Regions from separate parts of the Pantoea alfalfae genome, predicted to be linked through region 2. Evidence: predicted binding sites of a transcription regulator. Region 2 holds the regulator's gene; each other region holds the start of a gene.
The links. Region 2 encodes PurR, which represses purine synthesis genes. Its sites were predicted from a motif close to CANGCAAACGTTTGCNTG; they were not measured.

Region 1 (7,678 bases), 1.4 Mb from region 2:
ACTCGCCAAGGATGGCAATCACCGGCTTGCCGCTGCCCGCACTGGCGATAAACGCCGTATCGATGCCACCCACGCCGCGTTCCACTCTGAATCCCTCTTCTGCCAGCGCATCAGAAAGCAGGGCTGACGAGCGGGTTTCGGCAAAGCGGGTCTCCGGTGTGTCCCAGATGGCGTCGCTGAGCGTGCTGAAACGAAGCTGATGACGATGGATATAGTCGGCAATAAAGTCTTCCATCATCGTGAGCCCCTATACTGCGCCTGGTTCAGCGCCAGGGTGGCCAGCAGTGTGATAGCGTCCGGCATGACCCGCTCGTCAAAGTCGAATTTCGCGTTGTGATGGCCCGCCGCCAGCGCGCAGCCAAAAATAACGTAAGAGGCCTGGCCGCCGCGCTCTTTGACTCGCTCCATCATGTAAGTCGCATCTTCTGACCCTGCCGCCTGCGCTTTACGATCGACCACCGAGTCGAAGATACCGAGCGCGTCTGCCTGCTGATGGATGAAATCGACCCACGGCTGCGTCGGCGTACAGCTGCGCGCGGCACCCATCAGTGAAACCTGCTGCTCAACGCCATACATCGCCGCTGCACCGGCAATCACCCGCAGCGCCTGCTGATAAATATCGTCGTTAACCTGATTGGTCACGCCACGGGTTTCGACTTTCAGCAGGGCGCAGTCGGCCACCACGTTACGGCCGGTTCCGGCCTGCAGCACGCCCACGTTGACCCGCGCCACGCCGCCGCTGTGCTGGGTTAAACCATGCAGCGCCAGCGTTGCCTGTGCGGCGGCCAGCAGGGCATTACGCCCCTCTTCAGGACGACCGCCCGCATGGGCACCGACGCCGGTAAAGTGAACATCCAGCTTGGTAGTGGCGAGGAAGCTGTCGCTGCCGCACACCACTTCGCCTGCCGGTACGCCGGTGCCGATATGAATCGCGGTGAAGCGATCAACGTCATCGACCACGCCCGCCGCCACCATCGCTTTTGCGCCGCGCACACCCTCTTCGGCGGGCTGGAAGATCAGTTTAATCGTACCGCTGAGCTGATCTTTCATCGCCATCAGCACCGAGGCGAGACCCAGCCCGATAGTGGTGTGGCCGTCATGCCCGCAGGCGTGCATCATGCCTGCGTTGCAGGAGGCGAACCCTTCACGTTGCGGCAGATGATCGTCAGCCTGGCTCTCGTTGAGATCCAGGGCATCCATATCGACGCGGAAGCCCATCACCGGGCCGGGACGGCCGGTCTCGAGCGTTGCCACGATGCCGCAGAATCCGCCGGAGAAGTGGCTGATCCACTGCGGCAGCGCGCCCTGTTGCAGCGCGCGCGCTTCCTGCTGCTTCAGCACCGCCTCGTCGGGCAAGCCCATCCGCGCGTCAGCGTCGATGACCTCACGGCCCAGCTTCAGTTGATAACCGAGCTTATGCAGCTCTTCAGCGACTAAGGTGGCGGTGCGGAACTCCAGCCAGCCCGATTCGGCATAGTGATGGAAGTCGCGACGCCACTGTTGCAGCTGTGGCAGCCGGGCGCTGACGTGGTCTGAAAGGGGTTTCATCGGCTCTCTCCTCGTTGTTGATTTTTTATGCACTGTTCCGAATCTACACAATGGTATTGACCGGCATAAGATGCGAATATCTTGTGACTGATAAACAACGGTTATCGCAAAATTATGTCTGCCAATCTCAAGCTCCATCAGCTGCGCGCCTTCACTGACGTGGCGCGACAGGGCAGTATCCGGGCGGCAAGCCGTCTTTCCGGGCTGTCACAACCGGCGTTAACCAAAGCGATTCAGGAACTGGAGCGCGAGCTGGGGGCAAAGCTGTTTATCCGCCGTCAGCAGGGCGTAGTGTTAACCGATATCGGTGATAACTTTTTTCGGCATGCCAGCCTGGTGCTGGCAGAGCTGCGGGTTGCCGAAGAGGATATTCAGCAGCGGCTGGGACTGGGTGGCGGTCAGGTGAATATCGGCGTCGGTGGCAGCGTGGCGCGCACCATTATGCCGCAGGTGATTAACCAGTTTCATCGCGAATACCCGCTGGTGAAGGTGCGCATCGTTGAAGGCCAGCTGGTGTCGATGGTGCATGAACTGCGTCAGGGGGCGCTCGATTTCACCATTAATACCTACGATCAGAGCCATCTCGATCAGGAGCTGATGTATGAGCGGATGATGGAGCGCGAGTACAAGGTAGTGGTGCGCAAAGGCCATCCGCTGGAAAAGGCGCGTTCTCTGGCGGAGTTACAGCAGGCGGACTGGACGATGCCAACGCCTAAAGGCAGTTACTACCGCTTGTTGCACGATCTGTTTGGTGAACGCGGCATGGCACCCAAAATCGTGGTGACCTGTGAAACCTTTATGGCCTGCACCAGCCTGGTGGCGCAAAGCGATTTCATCAGTATTCTGTCGGTCGACGTCATTGACGACCCGATTCTGGGCCGGTCGCTGGTGGCGCTGACGCTCGACGAGCCCTTACCGAAAGCGATCTTCTATCTGATCCAGCGCAAAGACACCGCGCTGACGCCGATGAGCAGTTATATGGCACAACTCTTTCGGCGTTATTGTCAATGAAATCAGGGGGTAAAGTCGATCGTCTACACTATAGAGGTACTGTAAAAATCCACCCGACAAATAGAGGTTACGATGCAAGTCAGTCCTTATCTGTTTCTCTATGGCCGTTGTGAAGAGGCTATCGACTTTTATCTGCAGGCGACCGGGGGAGAGCTGCTCTCTAAAATGAAATTTGGTGATATGCCGGATCAGGGTGAGCAGGTCGGCGATCAGTCTGCCGCGCCGCAGCCGCCAGAAAAGATCATGCATGCCCAGCTGCGTATCGGTGACGGTGAGCTGATGCTGAGCGACGGCAATACTGAGAAGCCGCCCGCGTCTGAACATGCCGGTTATGCGGTCAGCCTTTCCACCACTGATGTCGAAAAGGGTAAAGCCTGGTTTGAGAAACTGTCGGCAGGCGGCAAGGTGACAACTGAGTGGCAGGAGACATTCTGGTCGAATGGATTCGCGATGTTTATCGATAAGTTCAACATTCCATGGCGCATCAACGTTGAGAAGCCGCAGGAATAAACGACGTTCAGATGCAGGACTGAGTGGCTAAACCTGCCTCTCAAAAGTTGGCCTGGAGGAGAGCTGGCCTGGAGGCGTTAATGCCCCAGGCCAGTTCTCCTGTGCAACGGGCGTTTTTTTCAGCCGCCCGTCATCATTATCAGAAGTTATAACCCGCTACCAGGTAGTAACCCCAGCCAGTCGATTTCACTTCAAATGGCCCTTTGCCGAAGTTCAGCTCCTGACCATCCGCCCACTGTCCGCCGTTGTGGAAGTAACGCGCCACTGCAGAAATATGCCAGTGATTGTAACCCAGTGACAGAATGTGGCTGGAGGCGATAGAGTTGCTGGTGCGTGATGAACCGCCTTTCTCGTTGAGGTCAGAACCCCAGTCGAAGTTGGTGAAGCCCACATAGCCCAGATTACCGCCCCACAGCGTGGTGATTGGCACGAAGTATTTCACCTTGAAGCGATAGCCATCCCAGCTGTTTTCGTTTGCCGCGCCGTAATTTTCCCACTGATATTTGGCGTAGACGTTCAGCGACAGGCCGACATCGCTGTGCGTATCGATATCGGTGCCCAGACCCATATACCAGGTATTCTGGCGGTTGTCGCTGTTGCGGCCCATATCGTAGATATAGTTATTGGCGAAATACCACTCTTTGAACGGGCCAAAGGCCAGGCTGGTGCCGGTTAGCTTATCGATAGAGAAGCGCGGTTCAATCTCCATAAACATCGGTGAACCGTGGTCGAACACGCCGTTGGCATTGCTGTTGCCCACGCCGAAGAAGTTAGGCACGTCCAGATAGCCGTAGAAATCGAACCACTCTTTCTTCGCAAACGCTTCATATTCCAGATAAACGTCGTTATTAAATTGCGGTCCGAAACGCGTGTGGTAGCTGCCTACCACGTTCACGCTCTGATGCCACCAGTCGGAGACATACTGTGGATCGCTTTCAGCGGCCTGCGCAGCACCACTCAATGAACATGCCAGCACGGCACCTGCTATCAACGTTTTATATTTCATTATTATCAGCCACATGCTTTTGACCGCCGCACACCAGACGCAGTCAGAGAGAAATCGGTCCCTTGATGGGAATGAGGGTTTCACAGCGAATAACAACCCGTTCTTCAGCCCGCGTAGCGTGCCTGTAACAGATCGATAGAAAATAGATTTTGCTCACGTTTGTCAAAAAGTGTTGCATTACAATTCAGCTAAAATGTGACGAACTTCACAATAACGATGTGGATCGAACGGAACCAGGCAACCGTTTACGTTGTCTGGTTCGTGATCAAACAGGCGGGATCAGGGAAGGGTGACGCGAACCTGCAAACCACAAACAGCACCCTGTGGTGTCAGGCAGTTGGTAAGGGCAACGTGGATCTGATGTTTCTGTGCGACGTTACGCACAATGGAGAGTCCCAGCCCGCTGCCCTGGGCTTTAACGTCAGGCGAACGGGTAAAACGGTCGAACGCGCGTTCGATAAAGGATTCCGGCATGCCCGGTCCGTTATCGACAATATCGACCACCGTTTTGCCCGCCACCCGATGCAGCAGCACATCGACCAGGCTGCCTTCCGGCGTGTGCAACATAGCGTTACCAATCAGGTTGTCGAACAGGCTGCGCAATTCAGAACGGCTGGCCTGCAGACGGTACTGCGTGGAGCCATTAAAGCCGATATCAATGCCGCGTTTGTCCGCCACCACCATCAGCTGCTCAATGCTCTCTTTCAGCAGATCTTCCAGTTCAATATGCTCCACGCTGGACACCACGCTCTGGTCATCCTGGCGTGAGACATTGAGTAACTGTGTGACCAGGTGACGGGTGCGCGTGACGCCCGCTTCCAGCTGGCTGAACTGACGGCTCGCTTCGCCTGGCTGAATATGCTGACGCAGGTTTTCCAGCTGTAACGTCACCGCTGTTACCGGCGTACGCAGCTCATGGGCAGCATCTTCCAGGAACTGACGCTGCGACGACCAGGCGTCACGCAGCTTACTCAGCAGCGAGTTGTAAGCGGCTACCAGCGGCAGGATCTCATCCGGTAAGCCCTCAGGTGAAACATTGTGCGGATGATGTGTCTCCTGCGCCGCAATCTGACGTGAAGCGACCTGCAGATCCCGGGTGATCTTGCGCACCACCAGCCAGATCACCAGCAGCGACAGCGGCATCATCAGGATCATCGGAATGATCGCCGACAGCGCCCGCTTAACCATCGAGGCTTTCATGTAGCTGAGGTTGTGCATCACCTGGATGGTTTTGATCTCGCTGCCGGGCATGCCGGGCCGGGTAAAAATACGCCATTCACAGTCGTCGCACTGACCCACATGCACATCGTGATACCCGCGCTGATTTTGCAGCGGGGCCTGCAACTCCGGCCATGAGCTGGCCCGCAACTGGCCCTGATCGTCCCAGAGCTGGACTACAAAGGCGCTCTTTGCTTTATCCGGCGCGATAAGCATCGGCATCAGGGCGGGCATCTGTTTATTGGTAGACCAGGCATCAGCGATTTTCGCCAGCTGATCGTCCTTCATTGTGCCGACCATATCGCCGTAACAGCTGAAGAAATACCATGTGACGCCGCCTATCATCAGCAAATGAATGATCAGCAGCGTAGAGAGAAGTTTGTTGCGTAATGACCGCATAAAGGTGAAAGGTTTCATATTGCCGGAACCCGCCAGCCCAGCCCGCGCACGTTACGGATCACGTCGTTGTCGAGCTTGCGACGCATGCCGTGGATCAGCACATCTACTGCATTGCTGCTGACCTCATCGCCCCAGCCGTAGATACGGTTTTCCAGCTGTTCGCGCGACAAGATCGCACCTGGCCGCTCCAGCAGCGCGTAGAGCAGGGCATATTCCCGCGCCGTCAGCTGCTCGCGCTGGCCTTTGTAGAGTACCTCGCGGGTCATCATATCCAGCTGGACATCGCCGCTGCCCAGCACCGAGTCTGCTGCGCCGTGGCTGCGTCGCGTAATGGCACGCATCCGGGCCATGACTTCCTGGAGATCGAACGGTTTAAGCAGGTAGTCGTCCGCACCGCTGTCGAGTCCCTGTATCCGCTGCGCCACGGTGTCGCGTGCGGTAAGAATCAGCACCGGCGTCGCGTCGCCGCGCCCGCGCGCCCGGCGCAGAACCTGCAGACCGTCATCGCGCGGTAAGCCGAGATCGAGCAGCACGCAGCTGTAGCCGCCTTCGCTCCAGGCATTCTGGGCATAAACGCCATCGCGCACCCAATCTACTGACCAGCCCGCGCCCTGCAGTGCCTGTTGCAGGTTCGCGCCGATCATTTCATCATCTTCAACCAGTAACACGCGCATGGCTGATCTCCTTCATAAAGATAAGAGAGAGTTTACTCACCAATTGTTAGGCCAGAATTATCCGCCGTCATACTTCGCGCTGTGGCGGCGTTGGCTGCATCTGCAGTGCTCAATCAGAACCCTACCCGCATTCTTCAAATTAAACGAGAATAAAACTAATGGCTTAGGGGTGAAAATGTTGATGCTTTCAGGAATAAGTAAACGCTATCCTGAATCTGCAGGAATTATGTAACTACACCATTATATGAATAATACGTGTTAAAAATAATTGTTATTCGATAGAGGCTTCACTTCCGCTAATCTGACAATGAATAGGAAATGTTAAAATTATGCAATGAAAATTAACTCTGCGAATGAATTGTGCTAACTGTCACAAAATCACATAAATATTAAAAAGTTTATTAAGACTAATAAGCATAAAAAATCTCATAACTATATTTTTCTGTCAATCTGTTTGATATGATTCGTTTTTCTAAATTTCGGCAAGGATAATAACTATTTGCTCATAGGAATATCAATTGATATAAACGTGCTGGCAATAGAGTTTGCTATCAATAGATAAAGAACAGAAGGAGTTTGTTAAATGAAGAACTTAGAAAATAATCAATGGCTTTTAGTTACTGGTGCAAGCGGTGCATATGACCCTGCTTATGCCGGAGCGTCTTCTCATGCTAGCCAGCATGGTAATAAGTCGGGTGGTTCCAGTAATCTATTTGGGCCGAGTAATGGCGTAGTACAGGTCGTGGCTGCTCATCCTGAAATTGCGGACTGCCTCAATGGTATTCTGGGCGGGATGATTGCTGGTTCAGCAGGTGGGCCGGGCTCAGCTGTGGCAAGTGCCATTGGGGGTGGTATCGGTTCATGTTTTAATAATTCTGGAAACAGCAATGCTGGGAATAGTTTTGGTGGGCAATGTACCTGGTGAAGTTAGTCTCCACGACTAATGACAGCTGAGGGTCTTATGCAAAAAATAGTCTGTTATCTATCTATACTAAGCAGCATATTAGTAGGCGCAATGTTTTTGAGTGGCGCAGGCGTCTCCTATATAGGCTGGTATGCTATGCCAGAAAATGCATCAAAAATGGTGGTTACAATCGCTACATTGACTACGTTTGTTAAAACTGCCATTTCTTTGTGTTCATGGTTTTTCAGTACATCTGGCAGCAGTAAAAAAACTTAAGCGTGGATATTAAATCTGCAGGGGCTTCGGCCCCTGTGATTATTTAACAAAATCAGTAGAGCAGGAGGCTAATACATTTCACCTGGAACTATAAATGGTTCAACAGCGATGCTTTAACAGGATTTGCTCAGA
Region 2 (7,678 bases):
GCTGCCCTTTTTCTGCAACGAGATCCTGATGTCTGAATCGAATTCCCCTAATGCACTCAATCAACGTTTCCGTGGCTTCTATCCGGTGGTGATCGACGTTGAAACCGCGGGTTTCAATGCGCAAACCGATGCGTTACTGGAGATTGCCGCTATCACGCTGAAAATGGATGAAGAGGGATGGATTCAGATTGATCAGACGCTGCATTTCAACGTCGAACCCTTTGTCGGCTCGCTTTTGCATCCGGAAGCGCTGGCCTTTACCGGTATCGATCCGAGTAATCCGCTGCGCGGCGCAGTCAGTGAATATGAAGCACTGCATGCCATTTTCAAAATGGTCCGCAAGGGCATTAAAGACAGCGGCTGCAATCGCGCCATTATGGTGGCGCACAATGCCACGTTTGATCTGAATTTCATGTCGGCGGCAGCAGAACGTGCCAGCCTGAAGCGCAACCCGTTTCACCCGTTTGCCACCTTTGATACTGCGGCCCTGAGCGGACTGGTGCTGGGTCAGACGGTGCTGGCGAAAGCCTGTATTGCGGCGGGAATGGAGTTTGACAGTACGCAGGCGCATTCTGCGCTCTATGACACTCAGCAGACAGCGACACTGTTCTGCGAGCTGGTAAACCGCTGGAAACGGTTGGGCGGCTGGCCACTGCCCTTCGCCGAGGGCGACGCAGACGCCTGCGCCTCCGCATAAGGGATGCCACAATGAAAAAGGCCGACATGATGTCGGCCTTTTTTTATTCTGCTTCTTTAAACTTTTCTGCAGTCTCTTTGATCAGTGTCTGCAGCTCACCACGTTGTAACATCTCAACGATGATATCGCATCCACCAACCAGCTCACCATCGACCCACAGCTGCGGAAAGGTCGGCCAGTTAGCGAATTTCGGCATCTCGGCACGAATGTCCGGGTTCTGCAGAATATCCACGTAAGCAAAACGCTCACCGCAGGCTGACAGCGCCTGCACCGCCTGTGCAGAGAAACCGCAGCTTGGCAGTTTCGGGGAACCTTTCATGTACAGCAGGATCGGGTTTTCTGCGATCTGGCGCTGAATTTTTTCTACAGTACTCATAATTGCCTTCCTTAATTCGTTACTTCGTGTTTGTTTATTGTAGCGACTTCGCAGCGTGACTGAAAACGAGATTTTACCGCTGTCCGATTAAATCGCCATCATTGTTAAGTTCCGCCTCGGGACGCCTGAATGCCTGATTATTAACAGCTGGTAACAGTTTAATAATTCGTAATAATTTCGTTGAGATAAGATGCTGAAAATGTTCATTTTCAGCGCGATTGCATGGGTTGCAAAGATTAATATTAAAAGGCATTACAGTTTTTAAAAGAACTGGACTAGAATGGCCTGGGCACTGATCCTGGATCAGATTAATCTCAACTTTGTCGCGGTGCGTAGTGGCCCTGACAACTTAACTAATCAACGGACTATGCGTTTAATCATTACGCTTTTCATGCTGGCCTTTGCGCAACTGTTTTTCAACGTCGCTGCTGCTTCCCCGCACACGCCGGTGAACGTCAGTACGCATAAAGCAGAAAAAAAGAGTGCGCGCGATGATGAGCGCCGCAAGCGTCGCCAGGTAAAAACGGTGACCAAAAAAACTCGCCTCAGCCCTGTTCAAAAACTCAAAACGAAAAAACAGAAAAAAGTCGAACTCACTGCTAAACAGACGCCTGCTAAGAAGACCTCGCTTAAAACCGCCCGTATCAGCAAAAGCAAAGAAAAAAATAAAGAAAAAAAACGCTATGGTCATCAGCGCCTGCTGAAAACCGCTGAGGTCACCACCAGCGAACCTGGCACGATTAAAATGAGCAAATCACACCGTCAGCGCTACCAGAAAGCGCGAGAAACCGCGATGACGAAGCTGATGGGACAGCTGGGTAAACCGTATCAGTGGGGCGGCACCTCACCACATACTGGTTTCGATTGCAGCGGTCTGGTCTGGTATGCCTATAAAGATCTGGTGAAGTTTAAGATCCCGCGTACCGCTAACGAGATGTATCACCTGCGTGACGCAGCACCGATTAAGCGTGAATCGCTTGAGAAAGGCGATCTGGTCTTCTTCCGCATTAACGGTCGCGGTACGGCGGACCACGTCGGCGTTTACCTGGGCGATGGCAAGTTTATTCAGTCGCCACGTACCGGCAAAGATATTCAGATCAGTGCATTAGGCGAAGATTACTGGCAGCGCCACTATATTGGTGCCCGTCGGGTGATGACGCCGAAAACCATTCGCTGAGCAGCACTACAGTCCGAAAAAAGCCGGGATAATCCCGGCTTTTTTTATTAGTGCAGAATGGCGGTAAAACTGAAAGCCACAATCATCAGCAGACAGCCGACAGTGGTCATTAACGCCAGTTTAAGATCGGTACTCATTGTTTGCTCCTTAGTCACACACTTTGTAGGGATATGGCATTTTCCCACAGGGTCCGGTAAAAATCTCGTTTTATCCGTTCAGCCTTGTTAGAATCTCGCCTTTGTTGCGCAACGCGTGCAACCCTGATTCCGTTTGCGCATCTTTTGAGGCGTTTTTTCTCCGCCAGAAGCCTGTTTACCGGCCAGAAAAGCCGCATTTTTGCGGAAAAAACCCTGAGCAGACGCAAACGTTTAACATTACGCTTATCATAGAGTTAGGTAAGGACTGGAGTCCGATTTTCATGGCAACAATTAAAGATGTGGCGAAACGCGCTGGCGTCTCAACGACCACCGTTTCGCACGTCATCAATAAAACCCGCTTTGTCGCTGAAGAGACGCGCGAGGCGGTCTGGCAGGCAATTAAAGAATTGCACTACTCGCCGAGCGCTGTAGCACGCAGTCTGAAAGTAAACCACACCAAGACGCTGGGTCTGCTTGCCACCTCCAGCGAAGCGCCCTATTTCGCTGAAATTATTGAGGCGGTTGAAAATCACTGTTTTGATAAAGGCTATACGCTGATTCTGGGTAATGCGCATAACGACCTGCAAAAACAGCGCGCCTACCTCAGCATGATGGCGCAGAAGCGTGTCGATGGCCTGCTGGTGATGTGCTCTGAGTATCCGGACGATCTGCTGCAGATGCTGGAAGAGAACCGCAATATCCCGATGGTGGTGATGGACTGGGGCGAATCGCGCGCCGACTTTACCGATACGGTTCTCGATAATGCCTTCCAGGGCGGCTATCTGGCGGGACGCTATCTGATTGAACGCGGACACCGCGATATCGGTGCCATTCCGGGTCAGATGGAGCGCAATACCGGCGGCGGACGCCATGCCGGTTTCCTGAAGGCACTGGAAGAAGCGGGAATTCAGCCGCGCGCGGAGTGGATTGTGCAGGGTGACTTTGAGCCAGAGTCGGGTTATCAGGCGATGCAGCAGATCCTGTCGCAAAAGCAGCGCCCGACCGCCGTCTTCTGCGGCGGCGACATCATGGCGATGGGGGCCATTTGCGCCGCCGACGAGATGGGTCTGCGCGTGCCGCAGGATATTTCGGTAATCGGTTATGACAATGTGCGCAACGCACGCTATTTCGCCCCTGCCCTGACCACGGTGCATCAGCCTAAAGCCCAGTTGGGTGAGAAGGCGCTGGATATGCTGCTCGACCGCATCACCAGTAAGCGCGAAGTGTCACAAACGATTGAAGTCCATCCGACGCTGATTGAGCGCCGTTCAGTGGCCGATGGTCCGTTCCGCGACTATCGCCGCTAATCCTCGCTTAACCACTCCTGATTAAGCGTTTGCGTATCACCCAGATAGCTGAGCAACCAGCCTGTCGCCGGTGATGCGCGATCCTCGGCCCAGCTAACGCAGCAGGGGCTGTCCGGAAATGCTACCGGAAGCGTTAGCTCCACCAGCTCGCCACTGTCGAGCAGTGGCCTGGCCAGATGCCCCGGCACCATCGCCACGCACAAGCCCGCCTGCACGCATTCCAGTCCGGTTTGCCACTCCGGCACCACCAGCCTGCGCTGGTTATCCAGCGTCCATGTCATACGACGCGGCAGTGCGCGTGATGTATCTTCCAGCACCAGGGACGGCCAGCTACGCAGCGTGTCGTCATCTATCTGGCTCGCCTGCGTCAGCGGATGATCGGGCGCGACCACGCAGCGCCAGTTGAGCGTACCCATATCGCGAAACGCAAACCGTCCGCCCACCGGAATTGCCTGTGTGGCCCCAATCGCAACTTCTACCCGGCCATCGGCCAGCGCATCCCAGACACCATTAAAAACTTCATAGCTGATGATCAGCTCCATATCGGGGAAGTGGCGATAGAAATCTTTGACCAGCTGCCGGGTGCGCTGAGGTTTGGCGATACGGTCAACGGCAATGCTGAGCTGCCCGCGCCAGCCATTGGCCAGCTGCTGACACTGCCGCCGTGTAGCAAGCATTTTTTTGATGACGCTGCGCCCTTCCCGGACAAAATGTTCGCCTGCTGGCGTCAGCACCACTTCACGATGCTGGCGTTCGAACAGCGGCACCGCCAGCCAGTTTTCCAGCTGACGCACTGTATAGCTGATGGCAGAAGGTACCCGATGCAGCTCCTGCGCGGCTGCGCTGAAGCTGCCCCCTCGGGCAACCGCGTCAACGACCTCTAATGCATATTCTGACCACATAATCTGCCTTCAAAAATTTTAACAGCAACCGGCAAATATTACCGTTTCACAGCGGCAAACGCACCTTTTACACTCTGCCGCGTTTATCCTGCAAAAATGAGAATGAGATGCTGTCGAATAAAGGATTTATGCCCTATCTTGCCCTGCTGAGCATGCTCGGCTTTTTAGCCACTGACATGTATCTGCCCGCCTTTGGTGCGATGCAGCACACCTTTAATACCTCGCCCGGCCTGATTAGCGCCAGTATGAGCCTCTTTCTGGGAGGCTTTGCCGTGGGTCAGCTTTTCTGGGGACCGCTCTCCGACCGCATCGGCCGTAAGCCGGTGCTGCTGGCCGGACTGACCCTGTTTGGCGTCGGCTGTGCGGGCATGCTGTGGGTGAATGATATTACTCTGATGCTGGCGCTGCGCTTTGTGCAGGCCATTGGCGTCTGTGCTGCCGCCGTGAGCTGGCAGGCATTGGTGGTGGATCGCTACCCCGCCGCGCGCGCCAACAAAGTCTTTGCAACGATTATGCCGCTGGTTGCGCTCTCCCCGGCGCTGGCCCCGTTGCTGGGTGCCTGGCTGATCGGTCACTTCCACTGGCGTTCGATTTTTCTGGTGCTGACACTGATTGCGGTGGCGTTGATTCTGACCACCCTGCGTCTGCCCACAGTACGCCCGGAAGCACGCGAAAAAGGAGCACAGCCCGGCTTTCTCACCCTGCTGAAATCCCGGGTCTACAGCGGCAACGTGCTGATCTACTCTGCCTGTTCTGCCAGCTTCTTTGCCTGGCTGACCGGATCGCCGTTCATTCTGGCGGATCTGGGTCTCTCGCCCGCCGATATCGGCCTGAGTTATGTACCCCAGACCCTCGCCTTTTTAATCGGTGGATTTGGCTGTCGCGCCCTGCTCAACCGCTTTAACGGCGCACAGCTGCTCCCCTGGCTGTTAGGCGTCTACAGCCTGAGCATTCTGGCGCTGTTTGCTGTTGCACTTGCAGGCAACAGTACGCTGGTGAGCCTGATGGTGCCGTTCTGTGGGATGGCGCTGGCTAACGGCGCAATTTATCCGATTGTGGTTTCCAGTGCGCTGACGCCCTTCCCGCACGCCACCGGTAAAGCGGCCGCATTGCAGAACACCTTACAACTCGGACTCTGCTTCGCTGCAAGCCTGGCAGTCTCTGCCGGATTAACCCAGGCGCTGTTTACCACTACGCTGATAATGACGGTAACGATTCTGCTGGCGCTACTCGGTTACGCCATGCAGCGTACCGCAAGCGCACAATCTGTTGTTGCCTCTCCGCAACCTGCCTGCCAGGATAACCAGTGACACATTGACTTTTTCGTTAGCATCCTAACAATAAGTCATTGAATATTGACCCGCGTGAGAATATACTCATTCGGGTCAACAAACCTGTAATAAATCAATAATATACTAACGTAATAATCTGATTGGCACCCTGTTGCCGGGACGGTATTCGCGCGCGTTATTCTTAGCCTGACCGACCTGCTGCAGGCTATTCCAGTCCTCTGTATCACACAGTCAACCGGTGTGCGGAATCATCCGTACCGTTTCTCAATGCCTGACAAAATTGACTACTCTTTGTTCAGGTTCAGATTGGACAGGTGGTGGAAAAGCTATGAGTTCATCTTATGCAGAAGCAGTGAGCCCTGAAGAAAACCATTGGTATCGCATCGTCCACGAAATGCTGGAAAAAGCGGATATTGAAATTAATGGTTCACGTCCCTGGGATATTCATATTAATCATCCCGGCTTTTTTAAGCGTGTTCTGCAGGAAGGATCGCTTGGGCTCGGTGAGAGCTACATGGATGGGTGGTGGGAGTGCGACCGGCTGGATATTTTCTTCCATCAGGTGCTTAAACATAAACTCGATCAGCAACTCCCGCATCACTTTAAAGATACGCTGCGCATCGCCGCTGCCCGCTTAACCAATCTGCAGTCGAAAAAGCGGGCCTGGATTGTCGGTAAAGAGCATTACGACCTGGGTAACGATCTCTTTTCACTGATGCTTGACCCCTATATGCAATATTCCTGTGGCTACTGGAAAGAGGCCACGACCCTGGCGACGGCGCAGGAAGCCAAGCTGGATATGATTTGCCGTAAATTAGCGCTGGAACCGGGAATGTCGCTGCTGGATATCGGCTGTGGCTGGGGCGGACTTGCGGAATTTGCCGCACGTCATTATGGCGTTAAAGTGCATGGCGTGACGATTTCCGCCGAACAACAGAAACTGGCGCAGCAGCGCTGTAGCGGATTAGATGTCACGATTCTGTTGCAGGATTATCGCGATCTGAATGAGCAGTTTGATCGCATCGTTTCAGTAGGCATGTTCGAGCATGTCGGGCCAAAGAATTACGCCACCTATTTTGATGTGGTTGATCGTAATTTAAAACCTGATGGTATTTTCCTTCTTCACACCATTGGCGCGATTAAAACCGATATGAGCGTCGATCCCTGGATTGACAAATATATCTTCCCTAACGGCTGCCTGCCTTCAGTGCGTCACGTGGCGGATGCCAGCGAGCCCCATTTTATTCTGGAAGACTGGCATAACTTCGGGGCCGATTACGACAAAACGTTGATGGCCTGGCATGAGCGCTTTTTGCAGGCCTGGCCGGCGCTGGCCGACAACTATGGCGAACGCTTTAAGCGAATGTTCTCCTATTATCTCAATGCCTGTGCCGGTGCCTTCCGGGCGCGCGATATTCAGCTGTGGCAGATTGTGTTCAGCCGCGGTGTTGAGGGTGGATTACGGGTGGCGCGATAGGGAGTATAAAAGCTGGTAATTACGAAGGCGCTTTCCCGGCCGAAGACCTGAAAAGAAAGGTCTGTTTTGCTTTAACAGGGAGCGTTGCGCACGAAACGGGGTCAGATCGGAAAGTCGCAAAACCCGTCATCCCTGACATGTTCGGCCCGCGCGATTACGCACCTCATCCCTGAGGTGCGCCCGTTAACGGGCCAACACGTTGCGTTGTTCAAAAACGCCTGGCGTTTTTGTCCATAGCGCGAGACGCTTTCCTCTTCTGACCTGATTCCCTGCGCCCTGAACTTTTATAATGCTGACAGATTAAAACCGATTT
Region 3 (7,678 bases), 210 kb from region 2:
TTCATGGTTCGCTCCTGGTGGGCATCGCAAAGTCTTATCCTGACAGGTTGCCGCGAAAGCGCAACTCAGGCGATTTGCTGCTGATACACGCTGATGATTTCCCCGACAATCGCCACCGCAATCTCGGCGGGCAGCTTGCCTTTGACGTCCGGCAGGCCAATCGGACAGCGCAGGCGCGCCAGCGGCTCGCTTGCCACACCCTTGCCTGCCAGCCTGTAGCGGAAACGCTGGTTTTTCGTTTCAGAACCGATCACCCCGGCATAGCGGAAATCGCCGCGCTTCAGCACCGCCTCGCACAAATCGAAGTCGAGGGGATGATGATGGGTCATGATGATGAAGTAGCTGCCCGCAGGCGCCTGGGTCACACAGTCGAGCGGATCGTCCGGCTGCAGTGTCATCACGCCAGCGGGAACGTGGCTGAACTGCGCCGGACGGCTATCGATCCAGTTTACGTGACAGGGTAACGTCGCCAGCAGATTCACCAGCGCCTGTCCGACATGGCCCGCGCCAAACAGGTAAATTTCCGGCTGCGCCTGAAGCAGCGGCTCAAACAGCAGTGTGGTTTTGCCGCCACAGCACTGTCCGAGCCGCGCGCCGAGGCTGAAATCCTCGATGTGGGGCGCAGTTGCCCCGCTCTGCAGCATCGCCCTGGCCTGAGCGATGCACGCAAACTCCAGATGACCGCCACCGATAGTGAGAAAACTCTCCTGCTGCGTGACGACCATTTTGCTGCCGCTGTCACGCGGCACCGAACCGTGCTCACTGAGCACGGTGATCAATACGCAGCTCTGGCGTTTTTCACGCAGCTGATGCAGCACGCCGATCCAGTCATGATAGATCATCAACAACTCCAGTCAGGCGCTGCACGCCCCAGAAGATCCGCTCCGGTGTCGCAGGCGCATCCAGCCCAGGGTGCTGCTGGTAACCGGCGACGCTGGCGACCGCATCCTGCAGAGCAGACCAGGCGGCTATCCCTAACATAAACGGCGGTTCGCCTACGGCCTTGGAGTGAAACACTGTGTCTTTCGGGTTTTTGCGGTTCTCCACCAGCGTGACCCGCAGGTCCGCCGGAACGTCGCTGATGGCAGGAATTTTGTAGCTTGCCGGACCATCGGTCAGCAGCTGGCCTTTGTCACTCCATACCAGCTCTTCGCAGGTGAGCCAGCCGACGCCCTGCACAAAGCCCCCTTCGACCTGCCCGATGTCGATGGCAGGGTTCAGCGAGGCCCCGACGTCATGGAGAATATCGGCGCGCAGCAGGCGGGATTCACCGGTTAAAGTATCGATCACCACCTCGCAGCAGGCAGCCCCAAAGGCGTAGTAGTAGAACGGCGTGCCACGCCCGGCCAGCCGGTCGTAATGAATCCCCGGCACGCGATAATAGCCGGAGGCAGAGAGTGGCACCTGATTGAGCCACGCCAGCTTCGCTACCTCGGCAAAGGTATAATGCTTTTCGCCAGCGCGCACTACGCCATTACGAAAGCTCACCGCCGCCGCATCGCACTGATGCAGTTCGCAGAGCATGGCGGTCATGCGGTCGCGCAGGATTTCCGCAGCGTTTTGCGCTGCTTTACCGTTAAGGTCAGCGCCGCTGGAGGCCGCCGTCGGCGAAGTGTTGGGCACTTTGCCGGTGTCGGTGGGGGTAATCTGGATTTTATCGGTTTCAATCTGCAGCACTTCGGCAACAATCTGAATCACCTTGGTGTTCAGTCCCTGGCCCATTTCGGTGCCACCGTGGTTAAGCTGCACCGTGCCGTCGGTATAGATCAGAATCAGCGCGCCCGCCTGATTGAGGAAGCTGGAGGTAAAGGAGATGCCGAATTTTACCGGCGTCAGCGCCAGGCCGCGTTTCAGCAGCGGACTGCGGGCGTTAAACGCTGTGATTTCCGCGCGCCGTGCCTGATAGTCGCTGCTCAGCTCCAGCTGTTCAGTGATCTCATCCAGCAGATTATCCTCTACCTGCTGGTGGTAATGGGTGATGTTACGCTCCTGCTTGCCGTAATAGTTACGCTTGCGCAGCGCCAGTGGGTCCAGTCCACGGTCGCGGGCGATATGATCCATGATCTGTTCAATCGCCACCATGCCCTGCGGTCCGCCAAAACCGCGATAGGCGGTATTCGAGGCCATATTGGTGCGGCAGCGATAGCCGGTTATTAGCGCATCGCCGAGGTAATAAGCGTTATCGGCGTGGAACATGGCACGATCGACGATTGATCCGCTAAGATCCAGCGAATAACCGCAGTTGCCGGCAAGATCGATTCTGATGCCGCACAGACGCCCGTCCTCTTCAACGCCCGCGTCGTAGCGTACAAAGAACGGATGGCGTTTGCCGGTGACGCGCATATCGTCGCGGCGTGAGAGCCGCATCTTTGCCGCCCGGCCGGTCTGACGCGCCACGATCGCGCAGAGGCAGGCAACCCCGGCCGCCTGTGTCTCTTTACCGCCAAAGCCGCCGCCCATCCGGCGCATATCGATGGTCACCTGATTCAGGCTGATGCCCATCACTTCCGCCACCAGCTTCTGCACTTCGGTGGGATTCTGGGTTGAGGAGAAGACCTGCAACTGCTGATCTTCGCCAGGAATGACCATTGCCGTCTGGGTTTCCAGATAGAAATGCTCCTGGCCGCCGATATGGAACGATCCGCTGACCCGATGCGGCGCGCGTGCCAGTGCCGCGTCTGCATCCCCGCGCTGGTGAATGTGCGGTTCCTGCACAAAGCTGCCCTGCGCCAGCGCCTGCTCCACATCCAGCAACGGTTCCAGCACGTCATACTCAATCACTGCCGCGGCCGCGCCAAGACGCGCAGCGTCAGGGGATTCCGCCGCCACCGCAATCACGATCTGCCCCAGGTACTCTACTTTGTCATGTGCCAGCAGCGGATCGCCCGGCTCCAGCGGCCCGACATCATTGATGCCCGGCACATCCTGCCAGGTTAATACGCTCACCACGCCGGGCACGGCATAACAGGGCTGCATATCTATGCGCAGGATGCGCGCATGAGCATGCTCACTCAGGCGCGGACAGAGGTGCAGCAGACCAGGCAATTCCGGCTTGTCGTCGATAAAACGCGCCTCGCCGGAGACATGTTTTTCCGCGCTCTCATGACGATGACTGCGACCCACGCCGCTCTGTAAATCCGCGGCATACTGCGCCTTGATCACCTCTTCGTTGAGTTCAGGACGGTTATGAGACATAGCGGGAGACCTCGAGGCAGGTGATTTCGCCGTGGTGGCGATGCCAGTAGCGGCGGAGCAGATTGCGTGCCACCTGAAGGCGGTAGTTACTGCTGGCACGGAAATCAGAAAGCGGCTGGAAATCTTCTGCCAGCGCGGCGGCTGCTCGTGACACTGTCACGGAACTCAGCAGCTGACCGACCAGCGCCTGTTCACAGTGCCGGGCGCGTTGCGGTGTGGCCGCCATGCCGCCAAAGGCGATACGGGCGGAACTTACCACGCCCTGTTCCATCTGCAGGTTAAAGGCAGCGAACACGGCGGAGATATCATCATCCAGCCGTTTAGAGACTTTCCAGGCAACAAAATCTGGTGACACCGTCACTTTATCGATGCGAATGGCGCGGATAAACTCCCCTTTTTCCAGCTGCGTCTGGCGATAGCCGGTAAAGAACTGATCCAGCGGCAGGCTCCGCTGCTGCTCACCGCGCTGCAGCAGCAAGCTGGCATTGAGGGCCAGCAGCACCGGCGACGCGTCCCCTATGGGTGATGCATTACCGATGTTACCGCCGAGTGTCCCCTGCAAACGGATTTGCAGTGAAGCAAAGCGTTGCAGCATCTCGCTGACGCCGGGAATGCGGCTGGCAAGAAACTCGCTGACCTGCTGTAGCGATGCGCCTGCACCCAGCAGATAGTGATCGTCAAATTCGCTGCAGACTTTCAGCGCGGCAACCTGCTCAAGTGCAATCAGTAGCGGTATTTTTTTATGCTGCTGGGTGATCTGCAGGCTGAGATCGGTGCCACCCGCAATCAGCTTCGCATCGGGATGTGCCTGATAGATTGCGGCCAGCTGGGACGGAGTTTTTGGCAGGAAGCAGCGATGACCCTCAACGCCTATCTCCTGCATTTCCGGAGTAGCCAGCGCGGCCAGCCGCTGTACGGTGCTGGCGGCACTGTGATCGAACTGGTCATTGACCGGCTGCGAGCAGAGCTGTTCGGCCGCAGCCATGATTGGCCGGTAGCCGGTGCAGCGGCAGAGATTGCCCGCCAGCGCAGTTTCCGCCTGATGCCGATCCCAGCCCGCTGACTTTTTTTGCAGGCTGAAGAGCGACATTACAAAGCCTGGCGTGCAGAATCCGCATTGTGAGCCGTGGCAGTCGACCATTGCCTGCTGCGCCGGATGCAGTGCGCGACCGTGGCGCAGATCCTCAACCGTGATCAGCTGTTTGCCCTGTAACGCGGAGACCAGCGTCAGGCAGCTGTTGATCGTTTCATACTGCATCTCACCGCCGACAGCTTTACCCAGCGTGACGCTGCAGGCACCGCAGTCGCCGGAGGCGCAGCCCTCTTTAGTGCCAGGCCGATGCTGACAAGTGCGCAGGTAGTTGAGCACCGTGAGATTCGGGTCGAGCGCATCTTCGCTGACCAGCTGGTTATTTAACAGAAACTGGATCATGCGGCTTGCTCCTGTGCATCGCGCTGCCAGACCGGACGACCACCGACCCAGGTCTGGGCAATGTTGCGGTCGTCGCCCAGCGTCATTAATACAAACAGTTTTTCCCAGATGTCTTTGCTGTTGCCGATGCGGAGTTGCTGAAGCGCAGAGACCGCCGGATCGAGCACCACAAAGTCCGCCTCTTTACCGACGCTGAAGTTCCCGATTGCATGGTCGAGATCCAGCGCGTGCGCTCCGCCCAGCGTGGCGTGATAAAAGGCTTCGGCGGCGCTGAGCCGGTAGTGCTGCAGCTGGCCTACCTTGTAGGCTTCGCCCAGGGTCTGCAGCATACTAAAGGTGGTGCCTGCGCCGACATCGGTGCCAATGCCTGTTTTCACGCCCTGCTGCCAGCTGCGTTTAATGTTAAACAGGCCGCTGCCGAGGAACAGGTTTGAGGTAGGACAGAAGGCAATGGAGGAATCGGTATCGTGCAGACACTGCCATTCCTGCTCTTCCAGATGCAGGCAGTGCGCAAACACGCTGCGGCGACCCGTCAACTGGTAATGATGATAAACATCCAGATAACCCTCACGCTCCGGGAACAGTTCTTTTACCCAGGCAACCTCCTGCGGGTTTTCGCTGAGATGAGTGTGCAGCCAGGTATCCGGAAACGCCTGACGCAGCTGCTGCACTTTCTCCAGCAACTGCGGGGATGAGGTCGGCGCAAAGCGCGGTGTCAGTGCATAATTCAGCCGTCCACGCTTGTGCCAGCGCTCAATCAGCGCTCGCGTCTGCTGGTAGCTCTGTTCCGGGGTTTCGATGAGATTGTCGGGTGCATTGCGATCCATCATCACTTTGCCGGCAATCAGCCGCATGTTCAGGGCTTCGGCCGCGCTGAACAGCGCATCGACGGATTGCGGATGCACGGTGCCAAACACCAGCGCGCTGGTGGTGCCGTTGGAGAGCAGCTGATGCAGGAAAAAGGCGGACATCTTTGCGGCGTGATCCGGGCAGTGATACTGCGCTTCAACCGGGAAAGTGTAGTGATTCAGCCACTCCAGCAGCTGTTCGCCAAAGGCACCAATCATCTCCGTCTGTGGATAGTGAATGTGGGTATCGACAAAGCCAGGCACAATCAGTTTGCCGCGCATATCGGTAACAGGCTGGCCCGCCAGCCTCGCCTCGCTGTTCTCCCAGCTATCCAGCCCAACCACGTGTCCGTCACGCAGCAGCAGCAGGCCATCCTCCAGATAGCGAGCCTTTCCGGTCAGGTCGTCGGGATGATCCACCACGCCTGTGAAGTCAAAAAAGCTGGCGCGTATCGCCATATCGGTTGCTGATAGCATGGTATGTCCTTTCTGAAAGCGCGATTGATTATCTGCAGATGAATCTCTGTAAAAATCTTGCAACCTGCGTGCCAGATCTGAAATACAACAAAACCCTTTAAAATCAAAACCCTATCGAAAAAGTTAAGCGTTGCGCAACAAAGGTGGCCTTCGTTAGCGTCGCAACCGTTTGCGAAGCCGATGCAAACGGTTGCGATTCGATATAGCCCGGATGACTTAATGTGAGTATGGCCTGTTGCCAGACAATCTGCCCTTTTGCGGTGCAGACTGCCCTGAAAAGGCGCAGCGGGATGCCCGTTAAAATCCGTTTACGGGCCAGGCTGCTTTTCCTCGCGCAGAAGCAGAAATGAAATGCTATGGTGAAGCCCTCGACTCTGAAAATGGCATAAGGAACAGTGAGATGATTATCTTTGTCACCGGCGCGACTGCCGGTTTTGGTGAAAGCATCACCCGCCGCTTTATTGAGAACGGTCACAAAGTGATTGCGACCGGCCGACGCGCTGAACGTCTGAAAGCGCTGAAGGATGAGCTGGGCGACAACCTTTATACCGTGCAGCTGGATGTGCGTAACCGTGCCGCTATTGAAGAGGCGGTGGCACAGTTACCGGCCGAATGGCGCAATATCGACGTGCTGGTTAATAACGCCGGTCTGGCACTGGGCATTGAGCCTGCGCACAAGGCTAACGTGGAAGACTGGGAAAACATGATCGACACCAACACCAAGGGGCTGGTCTATATGACCCGTGCCCTGCTGCCACAGATGGTGGAGCGGGATGCAGGTCATATCATCAACATCGGGTCCATTGCCGGCAGCTGGCCGTATGCCGGAGGCAACGTTTATGGGGCGACCAAAGCCTTTGTGCGCCAGTTCAGCCTGAACCTGCGAACCGATCTGCACGGCACCGCGCTGCGTGTGACCGACATTGAGCCGGGTCTGGTTGGCGGCACCGAGTTTTCCAACGTGCGCTTCAAAGGCGATGATGACAAAGCCGGTCAGGTCTATGAAGGCGCTACTGCTCTGACGCCAGAGGATGTGACAGAAGCGGTCTGGTGGGTCGCCACGCTGCCTAAGCATGTCAATATCAATAGTCTGGAGATGATGCCGGTCAGCCAGACGCTGGCGGGTCTTAAAGTACATAAGCCGTAAGCCTCTGCCGCGCCAGCCATGATGGCTGGCGTTAACCGCGTCCCCAGCCCATGACGATGATCAGCATGCCGCTAAAGGCAATCAGTGCCCCGCTCCAGTCCCACGCACTTAACTTCACGCCATCCACCACCCGTAACCAGAGCAGTGCGGTGAGCACATAGACGCCACCGTAGGCGGCATACACTCGTCCGCTGGCAGCCGGATGCAGAGTCAGCAGCCAGACAAACAGCGCCAGACTGGCCGCGGCAGGCAGTAACAGCCACGCCGATCCCCCTTTTTTAAGCCATAGCCACGGCAGAAAGCAGCCGGTGATCTCCGCCAGCGCGGTTATAAAAAACAGCAAGGCGGTCTTAATCAGCACCCTTACCTCTCCTGAACGTAAACAAACGACTCACCGCTGGTGAGCAAAGAAACGGCGATGATATACTATGAGAACTCGCTGCAACAGCCGTCCCGGATGGCGATGTTTGCGTTAACTAAAGGATATTGTGATGAAAAAAATGATCCCTGCCGTGCTGATGGTGCTGCTCTCTACCGCGGCGTTGACTGCCACTGCGAATACTAACCGTCTGATCATTG
Region 4 (7,678 bases), 480 kb from region 2:
TCCATTATTGAAGCCTGGGCGGCGGATGGTGACTCTTCCAAGCCGTATCAGGCCGGCACCTGGGGCCCGGTAGCCTCGGTGGCGATGATCACCCGCGATGGCCGCTCATGGAACGAGTTTGAATAACTGAAGTGATGATGAAGCCCGTAACGCGGTGGTGAGATGGGTGATTATATCAGCCCGGTCTGTTGTAAGACTGTGACTGCGAAAGGAACACGGTCAGATCGGAAAGGCGCTTGCGCCAATCCCTGGCCGCTCGGCCCGCGCCGTCCATGGCGCGGGACGCTTTCCTCCTCTGCCCGTGTTCCCTGCGCCTTAAACTAAGACATTGCGGCCAGGCAAATACGAAACCTGGCTTCATCTGCAGTTACAGCCCGCAATGCGGGCTTTTTTTTCGCTTTTAAACCGGGCCAGCGGATATGAATAAAACTGAACTGCTGTTTCAAAATCGGCGCAGGAGGATAGACGCTCAGGAAGCGGATCATGTATGGTAGTGACGCAAATTACAGGGCAGGAGCCGATGCTCCATGACCGGGCCACAATCCCGGTGTTATCAAGCAAGGGGAACTGATGAAAAACTGGAAAACGAGTGCTGAACAGATTCTGACCACCGGACCTGTCGTGCCGGTCATCGTGGTGAACAAACTGGAACACGCTGTGCCGATGGCGAAAGCGCTGGTGGCAGGCGGTGTCAGAGTGCTGGAAGTGACGCTGCGCACGCCCGTAGCGATGGATGCACTGCGTGCGATGATCAAAGAAGTGCCGGATGCGATCGTCGGGGCAGGAACGGTGATTAATCCGCAGCAGTTACAGGAAGTGACCGATGCCGGTGCGCAGTTTGTTATCAGTCCTGGCGTAACAGAATCGCTGCTGAAAGCGGCGGTTGAAGGGCCGGTTCCGTTGATTCCGGGCATCAGCACCGTTTCAGAGTTAATGACCGGTATGGACTATGGTCTGCGCGAGTTTAAGTTTTTCCCGGCAGAAGCGAATGGCGGCGTGAAAGCGCTGCAGGCGATTGGCGGACCTTTTCCGCAGGTACGTTTCTGTCCGACCGGCGGCATCTCTCCCGCCAACTACCGTGACTACCTGGCGCTGAAAAGCGTGCTGTGCATCGGCGGCTCCTGGCTGGTACCCAACGACGCCCTGGAAGCGGGCGACTGGGATCGCATCACCCGCCTGGCACGCGAAGCTGTCGAAGGCGCGAAGTAAGTAATGGCGGTGAGCGTCTGCTCACCGCACAAATTTACCCCTGAACCGTAACCGCCGCTGCGCTGGCCACTGCACGCGCAATCGCCTGCGTGGTGCTGTCACCGCTGGCCAGCGCAACGCCAAGACGACGCTGCCCGCTGATCTCCGGCTTCCCGAACAGCCGCAGCTGCAGACCGGCCCCCAGTGCTGCTTCGACATTCACAAACTGCACATTCTGGCTGGTCAGTTGCGGCAGGATAACGGCAGATGCCGATGGACCATACTGACGAATCCCGCCAATCGGCAGACCCAAGAACGCCCGTACGTGCAGCGCAAACTCTGACAAATCCTGTGAAATCAGCGTCACCATGCCGGTATCATGAGGACGAGGTGATACTTCACTGAACACCACCTCATCACCGCAGACAAATAGCTCAACGCCAAACAGGCCATAGCCGCCCAGCGCCTTCACCACCTGCGCGGCAACATCCTGCGCTCGCTGCAGCGCCAGTTCACTCATCTGCTGTGGCTGCCAGGATTCACGATAATCGCCATCCTCCTGACGGTGACCAATCGGCGCACAGAAGTGAATCCCGTCGACCGCGCTGATGGTCAGCAGGGTGATCTCAAAATCGAAGTTAACAACGCCTTCGACGATGACGCGACCGGCACCGGCGCGGCCACCCTGTTGCGCATAATCCCAGGCTTTCTCAAGCTGACTGACGTCGCGGATAAAGCTCTGACCTTTGCCGGATGAACTCATCACCGGCTTTACAATGCACGGGAAGCCGATTTCGGTTGTGGCTTCATCAAAACGCGCTTTGCTGTCGGCAAAGCGATAGCTTGAGGTCGGCAACGCCAGCTCTTCAGCCGCAAGGCGACGAATGCCTTCACGATTCATAGTCAGCTTTGCGGCGCGGGCGGTCGGAACCACGCGCTGGCCCTGCTGCTCCAGCTCAACCAGTGTATCTGTAGCGATGGCTTCAATTTCCGGCACCACAAAGTCTGGCTTCTCTTCGGCAATCAGCGCAGCCAGCGCTGCGCCATCCAGCATATTAATCACATGACTGCGATGGGCGACATGCATCGCCGGGGCATCGGCGTAACGATCAACTGCGATGACTTCCACACCCAGACGCTGACACTCCAGCGCCACCTCTTTACCCAGTTCACCTGAACCCAATAGCATTACGCGCGTCGCCGCCGGACGCAGCGCTGTTCCGAGAGTCGTCATACATTCCTCTAAGCAGTCAAAATTCGCGCGCAAGTATAAACGAAAACGTTTGCGTTCTCATCTTTCGTACATACGACACCGCCGTTTGCCGTACTTTTCCCGCTCTGACGTTTCCTGACATCCTTTTGGTCAGGATAGCGGGCTGACATCTCAAAAAGGAGTGGATGATGAACAACTGGTTGCAACAGATTCAGTCGGTACTGACTAAGAAGGGCGGTGAAAGCAAATCGGGCAGCGGCTTAAGTGACATGCTGGCGCCGGGTGCGCTGGGCGGTCTGGCCGCAATGCTTGTCTCCAGTAAGTCTTCACGCAAACTGCTGACAAAATATGGCGGTAAAGCGCTGATTATTGGTGGTGGTGCGACCGCAGGAGCGTTGCTGTGGAACAAATACAAGCAGCGGGTCAGCGAAGCGCACCAGAATGAACCTGACTTTGGCGTGGCCCAGACGCCAGTCGATCAGCGCGCTGAACGTCTGGTCACGGCGCTGGTGTTTGCCGCTAAAAGTGACGGACACATCGACGATCAGGAGCGGGCAGCTATTGAGCAGAATATTCATCAGTCCGGTTACGGCCAGGATGCAGAGCAGCTGATTCAGAAAGCGATGAACCGCCCGCTGGATCCGCAGTGGCTGGCCGCCGATGTGAAAAATGAGGAAGAGGCGCTGGAGCTTTACTTCCTGAGCTGTGCCGCTATTGACGTCGATCACTTTATGGAACGCAGCTATCTCTCCGCGCTGGGCGACGCGCTGAAAATTCCTCAGGATGTGCGTGACGGCATCCAGCAGGATCTGGAGGCTGAAAAAGCCCGTCTGCCCGCCGGTTAATCCTTTCAAACGTCCGCTGGCAGGTCACAGAACGTGATTCGTCAGCGGCAGCTTCTCTCGTCATACCTGGCTTCCCACGGCTGAAGTGTTACGCTTACAGATCATTACGTTCACGGAGACGGATGGATGAAAGCACCCATCGCAAAAAAAATTCCCCATGAGATGACGCTGCATGGTGAGACGCGCGTTGACGACTACTACTGGCTGCGCGACGACAAACGCGAAAACAGCGAGGTTCTTGATTACCTGCGTGCCGAAAACAATTACGGCAAAAAAATCATGTCATCGCAGCAGCCGCTGCAGGACCGGGTTTTAAAAGAGATTATCGATCGACTGCCGCCGGAAGATCACTCTGTGCCCTATGTGAAAAACGGTTATCGCTATCAGAGCCGCTATCAGAGTGGTAACGAATATCCGGCTTATTACCGTCAACCGGCAGCAAGCGAGGAGTCTGGCGAGTGGAGCCTGCTGCTGGATGCTAACCAGCGCGCCTCGCACAGCGATTTTTACACGATGGGCGCGCTGCACATCAGCCCCGATAACCGGGTGATGGCGCTGGCCGAAGATTTCCTGTCGCGACGCCAGTACGGCATCCGGTTCCGCAACCTGGAGAGTGGCAGCTGGTATCCTGAAGTGCTGAGTAACGCCTCATCCAGCTTCGCCTGGGGCAACGACTCGCGCACGATCTACTATGTGCGGAAACATCCGCAGACGCTGCTCTCTTATCAGGTGTGGCGACATGAACTGGGGATGCCGCAGTCGGAGGACAAGCTCGTCTACGAAGAGCAGGATGACACTTACCATCTCAGCGTGCACAAGAGCACCTCTAAGCAGTTCATCATGATTGCGCTCTACAGCACCAACACCAGTGAAATTCAGCTTATCGATGCGAACTTCCCCGATGCGCAGCCACATGTCTTTCTGCCGCGCCGTCGCGACCATGAATACAGCATCGACCATTACGATCATCAGTTCTTCATTCGCTCAAACCGCGAAGGCAAAAACTTCGGTCTCTACCGCAGTCGTTATCTGGATGAGTCACGCTGGGAAACACTCATCCCGGCGCGGGAACAGGTGGTGATGGAGGATTTCCAGCTATTCCGCGACTGGCTGGTGGTTGAGGAGCGCCAGCGCGGTTTAACCAGCCTGCGTCAGATTAACTGGGCCAGCGGCGAAACCAGCGGCATCGCCTTTGACGATCCCACCTATGTGACCTGGCTGGCCTATAATCCGACGCCGCGTACCAGCAAACTGCGCTACGGCTATTCGTCGATGACCACGCCGACCACGCTGTTTGAACTGGACATGGATACCGGCGAACGCCGCATCCTGAAGCAGAGCCAGGTTAAAGGCTTCAACGCGGAAGATTACAAAAGTGAGCACCACTGGATTAAAGTCAGCGATGGCACTGAAGTGCCGGTGTCGCTGGTCTATCACCGCAAACATTATCAGCCCGGTCAGAACCCGATGCTGGTCTATGGCTATGGTGCCTACGGCAGCAGCATGGATGCCGATTTTAGCGTCAGCCGTCTGAGCCTGCTGGATCGCGGCTTTGTCTATGCGCTGATACAGGTGCGCGGCGGCGGTGAGCTGGGGCAGCAATGGTATGACGGCGGTCGCCTGCTGAACAAAATGAACAGCTTTACCGACTTTATTGATGTCACGGATGCGCTGGTGGCGCGCGGCATCGGCCACCCGGAACGGCTCTATGCGATGGGGGGCAGTGCAGGCGGCCTGCTGATGGGTGGCGTGATTAATCTGGCGCCTCAGCGGTTCCACGGCGTCGTGGCGCAGGTGCCGTTTGTGGATGTGGTCACCACCATGCTGGATGAGTCAATTCCGCTGACCACGGGTGAATATGACGAGTGGGGTAACCCCAACGATCCGGAATATTACTACTACATCCGCCAGTACAGCCCCTATGACAACATTGAGGCGAAAACGTATCCCCACCTGCTGGTCACGACCGGCCTGCATGACTCACAGGTGCAGTACTGGGAACCGGCCAAGTGGGTGGCGAAGCTGAGAGCGATGAAAACCGATAACAACCTACTGCTGCTCTGCACCGATATGGATTCCGGTCACGGCGGGAAGTCGGGGCGTTACAAAGCCTACGAGGGCATCGCGATGGAGTACACCTTCCTGCTCGGACTGGCACAGGGTACCCTGCCGCCAGCTCAGGACTACTGAGACTCCGACAGGTACTTATTCAGCGCCTGCCGTAATGGCGGGCGCAGATCGCTAACATTATTCAGCACCCACTTCAGGTAGCTCGGATCCTTTCTCGCAATCACTGCAATCGCCTGGCCGCGGTATTTGCCGAACGGCAGAATATCGTCGCGCTGGGCCGCTGGTTGTGAACGCACAATCATCTCGGAGGCCCCCCAGCCGGAGACCTCCATAATGCGAATCAGCAGCGCCGCTGTGACATAGCAGTCATAGAGTGCGCGGTGGGCATGCAGGTCAGCAGGCGGCGTCACATCCAGCTTCAGCGAATGACGCAGTGCCTGGTTGCCATATTTAATGCCCGGCCAGAGCTGGCGCGCCAGCTGCATGGTGCAGATCCATTCACCGTACATCTCCGGCAGCATCCGGCGATCAAAGCTGGCGTTATGCGCCACGTAGAAAGCACTGCCGTAATAGCGCGGGATCGCCTCTTCAATCGTCGGTTTACCGGCGACCATCGCTTCGGTGATGCGATGCACCGCCATCGCCTGACGGCTGATAGGGCGGTCGGGCAGGGTGAGATCGCTCATCGGATTCACAATCTGACCGTTGACCACATCCACGGACGCGACTTCCACCACGCCGCCCTGCAGACCGCAGGTTTCGGTATCGATAACGCGAAACATCATTGCTTCATCTTCGGTTCATAAGGAAGGCGCGACAGGCTGAGTGACGCCTGGCGGTATTGCATCAGACGCTGACGAAACCAGTCACGCAGCGCTTCGGGCTGCTCCTGCGCCACCATTTCGGCGACGACCGGCATGTTATAGCGCTCTTTGAACGCCACGCCCGCTGCCGCCAAATCGACATTGATCTTGTCTTTCTCTTCCTGGGACAGCACGGCAAGGTTATGGCTCATAATATTCTCCTGACGATAGCCGGCAAAAGTAATGTTTTCGGCGGTCTGAATCAAGGATAAGGATCGCATCGCTGGCCTCGACAGTGCAAATGCAGCAGCGTATCCTTTTGCCACGTTTTTCGCCCTGGCGGCGGTTAAAAGGATGATATTATGCAGAAAAAACCCATTTCCCGCATGGTTATTGCGCTGGCGACAGCAGGACTGATGGCATTCAGCTCGCTGGCCGCCGCGCATGCGCATCTCCAGACTTCTATCCCGTCAGCCAAAGCGCAGGTGACGACATCCCCCGATGCGCTGACGCTGAACTTCAGTGAAGATATTGAAGCGGCCTTCAGCGGCGTTACGTTGCTGGACAGTGAACAGAAGCCGGTCGCGACCGCCAAAGCCCGCGTTGAGTCTGACCAGAAAAATCGCCTGATTGTCGGTCTTCCTCAGCCGCTGAAAGCGGGGAGTTATCAGGTTAACTGGCATGTGCTGTCAGTGGATGGACATAAAACTGCAGGAAGCTATCGCTTCAGCGTGAAGTAACCCGGTGAACACCTTCTGGATCCTGCTGCGCGGACTGCATTTCGCTGCCGTGATGCTGCTGACCGGCAGCGCCTGTTACAGCGCGCTGCTGGCACCCAGACGCTATCGACTCCTGCTGGCGTTACGGTTAAACCCGCTGGTGAAGGGGAGCGCCTGGCTGGCGCTGCTGAGTGCGCTATTGATGCTGGCCTGTCAGAATGTGCTGATGAGCGGCGACAGTACCAATCTGGCCGATACCGACATCTGGCTGGCGGTGCTCGGCACACATTTTGGTGCGGTGTGGCAGTGGGAAATCATTTTCGGCGTCATGGGCATTTTCGCGCTATTACTGACCGGAAAGCTGCGCCAGCAGGTGTTACTGCTGGCAGGCGTGCTGCAACTGTCCTGCATGGCCCTGATTGGTCACGCCGCAATGCGCGATGGAGTGCCCGGTCTGCTTCAGCAGATCAGCCAGGCAATGCATCTGATTGCGGCGGCGTTTTGGGTGGGGGGATTATTGCCCTTGCTGCTGTTGATGCGCGAGGCGCGCCAGATTGATCGCCGCACCGACGCGATTCGTACCATGATGCGGTTTTCGCGCTACGGTCATCTGGCGGTGGCGTTAACGCTGCTGAGCGGCGTGATAAACAGCGTGATGATCTCAGGCTGGCCACTGATGTGGCACGATTCACGCTACATTATATTGTTGCTGTGCAAAATGCTGCTGGTTGCCCTGATGGTGCTGGTGGCGCTGATTAACCGGTACTGGCTGGTGCCGCGTTTCCGCCTGGCGGGCAGCGGCACGCAGCAAAAATTTATTCGCATGACGCAGCTTGAACT

Region 1: the regulator PurR is predicted to act here: its motif matches at 4,310-4,327, upstream of K6R05_RS17100 (nucleoside-specific channel-forming protein Tsx).
Region 3: the regulator PurR is predicted to act here: its motif matches at 6,111-6,128, upstream of guaD (guanine deaminase).
Region 4: the regulator PurR is predicted to act here: its motif matches at 2,461-2,478, upstream of purT (formate-dependent phosphoribosylglycinamide formyltransferase).

The regions. Positions count from the first base shown of each region.
Region 1 is NZ_CP082292.1:3,651,977-3,659,654, reverse strand. Features, by position in the region: gene K6R05_RS17120 (M20 family metallopeptidase) at 1-238, opposite strand, end outside; gene K6R05_RS17115 (amidohydrolase) at 235-1,548, opposite strand; gene K6R05_RS17110 (LysR family transcriptional regulator) at 1,663-2,559, shown strand; gene yjdN (VOC family metalloprotein YjdN) at 2,632-3,069, shown strand; gene K6R05_RS17100 (nucleoside-specific channel-forming protein Tsx) at 3,209-4,075, opposite strand; gene K6R05_RS17095 (sensor histidine kinase) at 4,355-5,710, opposite strand; gene K6R05_RS17090 (response regulator) at 5,707-6,366, opposite strand; gene K6R05_RS17085 (hypothetical protein) at 6,950-7,291, shown strand.
Region 2 is NZ_CP082292.1:2,237,586-2,245,263, forward strand. Features, by position in the region: gene rnt (ribonuclease T) at 29-697, shown strand; gene K6R05_RS10430 (Grx4 family monothiol glutaredoxin) at 741-1,076, opposite strand; gene K6R05_RS10435 (C40 family peptidase) at 1,441-2,250, shown strand; gene cydH (cytochrome bd-I oxidase subunit CydH) at 2,298-2,387, opposite strand; gene purR (HTH-type transcriptional repressor PurR) at 2,669-3,694, shown strand; gene punR (DNA-binding transcriptional activator PunR) at 3,691-4,596, opposite strand; gene punC (purine nucleoside transporter PunC) at 4,704-5,906, shown strand; gene cfa (cyclopropane fatty acyl phospholipid synthase) at 6,217-7,365, shown strand.
Region 3 is NZ_CP082292.1:2,025,574-2,033,251, reverse strand. Features, by position in the region: gene dcp (peptidyl-dipeptidase Dcp) at 1-5, opposite strand, end outside; gene xdhC (xanthine dehydrogenase accessory protein XdhC) at 66-842, opposite strand; gene xdhB (xanthine dehydrogenase molybdopterin binding subunit) at 829-3,195, opposite strand; gene xdhA (xanthine dehydrogenase small subunit) at 3,185-4,627, opposite strand; gene guaD (guanine deaminase) at 4,624-5,952, opposite strand; gene ydfG (bifunctional NADP-dependent 3-hydroxy acid dehydrogenase/3-hydroxypropionate dehydrogenase YdfG) at 6,353-7,099, shown strand; gene K6R05_RS09420 (YnfA family protein) at 7,131-7,457, opposite strand; gene K6R05_RS09415 (DUF1283 family protein) at 7,591-7,678, shown strand, end outside.
Region 4 is NZ_CP082292.1:1,756,737-1,764,414, forward strand. Features, by position in the region: gene zwf (glucose-6-phosphate dehydrogenase) at 1-126, shown strand, start outside; gene K6R05_RS08155 (bifunctional 4-hydroxy-2-oxoglutarate aldolase/2-dehydro-3-deoxy-phosphogluconate aldolase) at 571-1,209, shown strand; gene purT (formate-dependent phosphoribosylglycinamide formyltransferase) at 1,244-2,422, opposite strand; gene K6R05_RS08165 (tellurite resistance TerB family protein) at 2,590-3,246, shown strand; gene K6R05_RS08170 (prolyl oligopeptidase family serine peptidase) at 3,373-5,436, shown strand; gene exoX (exodeoxyribonuclease X) at 5,430-6,098, opposite strand; gene K6R05_RS08180 (DNA polymerase III subunit theta) at 6,098-6,331, opposite strand; gene copC (copper homeostasis periplasmic binding protein CopC) at 6,482-6,859, shown strand; gene copD (copper homeostasis membrane protein CopD) at 6,864-7,678, shown strand, end outside.